Regions from separate parts of the Streptomyces sp. NBC_01445 genome, predicted to be linked through region 1. Evidence: riboswitches for the same ligand, from Rfam matches in the RefSeq annotation. Region 1 holds a riboswitch; the other holds the start of a gene.

Region 1 (2,195 bases):
GGCTTCGGCGCGTGGATCATCTTGCCGTCGCCTATGTAGATGCCGACGTGGCTGATGTCGTCGTAGAAGAAAACCAGGTCACCGGGCTTGGCGTCGGCCGTGGTGACGGTCGTGCCGACCTTGACCTGGTCCCAGGTCGTGCGCGGCAGCGTGATGCCGGCCGCCTTCCACGCGGCCTGCGTAAGGCCCGAGCAGTCGTACGAGTCCGGGCCCGTGGCGCCCCACACGTACGGCTTGCCCATCTGGGACTCGGCGAAGTCGATGACCTTCGCGGCCTTGGTGGCGTAACCGCCGCTGGTGCTCCCGGAGCCCGTCCCCGAACCGGTGCCGGTGCCCGGGTTCTCCTTCTGGCGCGCCTCCTCGGCCGCCTTGCGCTTGGCCTCCGCCTCGGCCTGCTGACGCGCCAGCTCCTCCGCCTTCTTCCTGGCGGCCTCCTGCTTCTTCTTCTCGATCGCCGCGAGCCGCGCCTTCTCCTCGGCGGTCAGCTTCGACAGGAGTTCGCGGGCGTCACCGAGCTTCTGCTGGACGTCCCTCTTCGTGCTCTTGAGCGTGGCCTGCGAAGTGGTCAGCGTCTCCAGGCTCTTGGCCGCCTCCGTGCGCTTCTTCGTGGTGGCGGCCTGCTCGGTCTGGTAGTCGTCGACGGCCTTCTTCTGGCGGCTCGTGAGCCGGCTCATCAGCTGGTCCTGGTCGAAGTAGTCCTGCGCGTCGTCGGCGAGGAGCAGCGTCGCGGTGTCGGAGACGGCGCCCGTGCGGTACTGGGCCGCGGCGAAGGTGCCGAGCTCCTGGCGGGCCTTGTTGAGCTTCTCGGTGCGCTGCGCGACGTCGTCGAGCAGCTCGCCGACGCGCTTCTGCTGCTTGGTGGTGCGCTCCTTGGCCGCGTTGTACTTCTCCGTGGCCACGCCCGCCTGGTGGTAGAGGGTGTCGACCTTCTTCTGGACCTCTTCCAGGCTCGGCTTCGGCGGCGCCGAGGGGGCGGCGGTCGCGGTCTGCGAGAGCAGGGCAATGGAGGTGAGGGCCGCCGTGGTGATGCCGGCGACGGGGGCCGTGCGGGGGCCGGCTGTTCTGGTGCGCGGCTTGCGGTGCGACGCCAAGGGTCGCGTCTCCTTCCCATGACCGCCTACCGGGTTAGCTGTCGGGTTCGGGCGGAGATTCGGAAGGCTGCCCTACGGCCGTGCCCTGACGGGTCGTCGGCCGATTCACCCCAAAGGTCGTGGGTCCCCGGTTTCATGCCTCTCGGCGTACTGAACTCAGCGGGGGCGACCCGCTCGCGGCGCGGTTGCCGGCGGGGGGACGGGCGGCCCGCGGAGCACGCTAGCCAACTCGTGTGGCTGCTGTGAAGGTTGATGTTCGATATGCCCGATACATTTTCGTGACCTTCGGCAATCTTGTTCGTGACCTCCGGTAACCCTCGCTGAGGGTAATTACCGCACTACGAGAGGTGGCCGGGCGCGTGAAGTCGGGGGAAGTTTCCGGGACGGCCGTGGGTGTCAGTGGGGCGGCCTAGACTCGTAGAGCGATGAGCAGCCTCTTTGACGACAGCTTCCTGGCGGACCTCACGGCTTCGAAGGCCAGTGAGGAGCATGCCCCGCCGCCGCCCGAGGACGACACGGCTCCGGAGCATGTTCCGGACGACTTGTTCGACGGGAAGTTCGACGTGCCCCCGGCCAGAGACGAGTACTACCGGGACGGCGCCCCACGCCCGGCGCTCGACCCGGCGGCGCTCCTCGACGGGCTGAACGAGAACCAGAAGGCGGCCGTCGTCCACGGCGGCTCCCCGCTGCTCATCGTGGCGGGCGCGGGTTCCGGCAAGACCCGCGTGCTCACGCACCGCATCGCTTACCTCCTCGGCGAGCGCGGTGTGCACCCCGGCCAGATCCTCGCGATCACGTTCACGAACAAGGCCGCGGGCGAGATGAAGGAGCGCGTCGAGTCCCTCGTCGGCCCGCGGGCGAACGCGATGTGGGTGTCGACGTTCCACAGCGCCTGCGTCCGCATCCTGCGCCGCGAGTCGAAGAAGCTCGGCTTCACATCGTCGTTCTCGATCTACGACGCCGCCGACTCCAAGCGCCTCATGGCCCTGGTCTGCCGCGACCTCGACCTGGACCCCAAGAAGTTCCCGCCGAAGTCGTTCAGCGCCAAGATCTCGAACCTGAAGAACGAGCTGATCGACGAGGAGGACTTCGCGGCTCAGGCCG
Region 2 (2,195 bases), 1.4 Mb from region 1:
CCGATCCGGGCAACGGCTATTACGGCGGGCTCCAGTTCTCCCAGGAGACCTGGGAGAACTACGGCGGCCTCGACTTCGCGCCGCGCGCCGACCAGGCCAGCCGCTCGCAGCAGATCGCCGTCGCCGAGAAGGTCCTCGCCGACCAGGGCCCGCGGGCATGGCCGGTCTGCTCGGTCACCTCGGGGCTCACGGCGGACGCCGCCGCCGCCGATGTCGACCCCGGGGCGGCCCTGCCGACCCCGTCGGCGTCGGCCGGTGACTCCGGGAGCGACGACGCGGCGGACGGCGCCGCGAAGGGGGACGCGAGCGACGAGCCGTCGGACTCCGCTTCCTCGGGTGCGAAGGACACCTCCCGAGAGAAGAATCACGACAAGACGGGTGATACCGCAGGTAACACCTCGGATGACTCCAAGGGTGACAAGTCCGGCCGGGACGGCTCGACTTCGACCCCCGCGACGCCCTCGCCGGAGACCTCCGCCGGCTCGGACGCGGCCACCCCGCCCGCCTCCGGCCGGCACCGCGGCGACGCCGCCGCGGACGACACCGCGGACTCCTTGCGCGCCGACGACGGCTCGGGCCGCCATGCCTCACGCGGCGACGAAAGCGGGCGTAAGCAGGCGAATCAGGACGAAGGTGCCTACACCGTGCGCGCCGGCGACAACCTCTGGGACATCGCCGACACCCATGACGTGGACGGCGGATGGGCCGCTCTGTATGCCGAGAACAAGAAGACGGTGGGTGCCGACCCGGACCTCATCCTTCCTGGTCAGAGTCTGGATCTTGGGCTCGAATCGGGCGAAAAGTAGCGGCAGTTCGGGCTGAATGTCCGCTTTGGCGAGAGTGAGAGATGGGTCTCAAAGGCCCTGATCGTCTTTGAAATTCCGGCGATCCACTGCTTACGGTCATCACCGCTCGCCACAGCGGGCCCCGTCGGATGTCACGCCGAATCCTGCCAATGTCCGTACGGGAACAGTCGTCGCGTAAGCGCCGTAGGCAGGAGCGGGGGACCCAAGGTAAGTGCCGGCCCCGGCCGTTGAGAGACGGCCGGACGACCGGCTTGGGGTTAAGTCGCACGCAGGACGTGCGACCGGGCACTCATCCGGCCCGAACCCGACAGCTCACCTCGTAGGCGTCGGTGAGGGGATCTCTCGATGCTGTTTTCCAGCAAGGGCAAGCACCGCCGCCCGTCCAAGGCCGTTCGCGTCGCCACGCTCGCCGGTGTCGCCGGTGCCGCTGTCGCCGTCCCGCTGATGGGTGCCACCGGTGCCTCCGCCGCCACCGCCTCCGAGTGGGACGCGGTCGCGCAGTGCGAGGCCGGCGGCAACTGGTCGATCAACACGGGCAACGGCTACTACGGCGGCCTCCAGTTCTCCTCGTCCACGTGGGCCGCGTACGGCGGCACCGCGTACGCCTCCACCGCCGACAAGGCCTCCAAGGCGCAGCAGATAGCCGTCGCCGAGAAGGTCCTGGCCAGCCAGGGCAAGGGTGCCTGGCCGAGCTGCGGCGTGGGCCTGTCCGCCGCCTCGACCGGCTCCGCCCCGGCCGCCGCCCCGCAGCCGGAGCGCAAGGCCGAGCAGCCGACCACCCGCAGCCAGGAGCGCAAGGCGCCTGCCGCGAAGCAGAAGTCGAAGAAGACCGTCGAGACCCCGGCCGGCAAGAAGGTCAAGAAGGGTGACGGCGAGTACAAGGTGAAGGCCGGCGACACGCTCAGCACCATCGCCGAGGCGCACCACACCAAGGGCGGCTGGGCGAAGCTCTTCAAGCTGAACAAGGACATCGTCGAGGACGCCGACCTGATCTACCCGGGCCAGCAGCTCCACCTCAAGTAAGTAGGAGAGGAGCAGCGGCCCCAGGCCGCTCGGGTACCGGCTTTCGGCGGACGGCCGGTACCACGCCAGGTTCCCCCAAGGACTCCCCGCCCCGGGTGCGCATTCCCCCGTCGCGCCCGGGGCGGGGCTTTGGTGTGTGAGGGGTCCTGGGCTTTCGTCCGTTGTCGGCCGGGACTTTTTGTTCCGTTCGGAAACAATTCGCTCTCGGTTTTGTCCACGGGCCGGTCGGTCGGCTGGCCGATGCCTGGAGCCGGATAGGCTCAGGTGTTGCCGGACCATGCGGCCCGGCGTAGTTGCGTCACATCCCAGAAGGAGATGCTCGTGCCGTCCATCGACGTCGTCGTAGCCCGGGAAATCCTGGACTCC

The links. Region 1 has a riboswitch for cyclic di-AMP ahead of OG574_RS20830 (C40 family peptidase). Riboswitches for the same ligand answer to the same signal wherever they lie in the genome.
Region 2: another riboswitch for cyclic di-AMP. It lies ahead of OG574_RS27560 (transglycosylase family protein); the one in region 1 lies ahead of OG574_RS20830 (C40 family peptidase).

What each region holds. Positions count from the first base shown of each region.
Region 1 covers NZ_CP109485.1:4,600,333-4,602,527, reverse strand. The annotation lists gene OG574_RS20830 (C40 family peptidase) at 1-1,091, opposite strand, end outside; cyclic di-AMP (ydaO/yuaA leader) riboswitch at 1,100-1,263, opposite strand; gene pcrA (DNA helicase PcrA) at 1,517-2,195, shown strand, end outside.
Region 2 covers NZ_CP109485.1:6,032,862-6,035,056, forward strand. The annotation lists gene OG574_RS27555 (transglycosylase family protein) at 1-806, shown strand, start outside; cyclic di-AMP (ydaO/yuaA leader) riboswitch at 976-1,147, shown strand; gene OG574_RS27560 (transglycosylase family protein) at 1,152-1,829, shown strand; gene eno (phosphopyruvate hydratase) at 2,145-2,195, shown strand, end outside.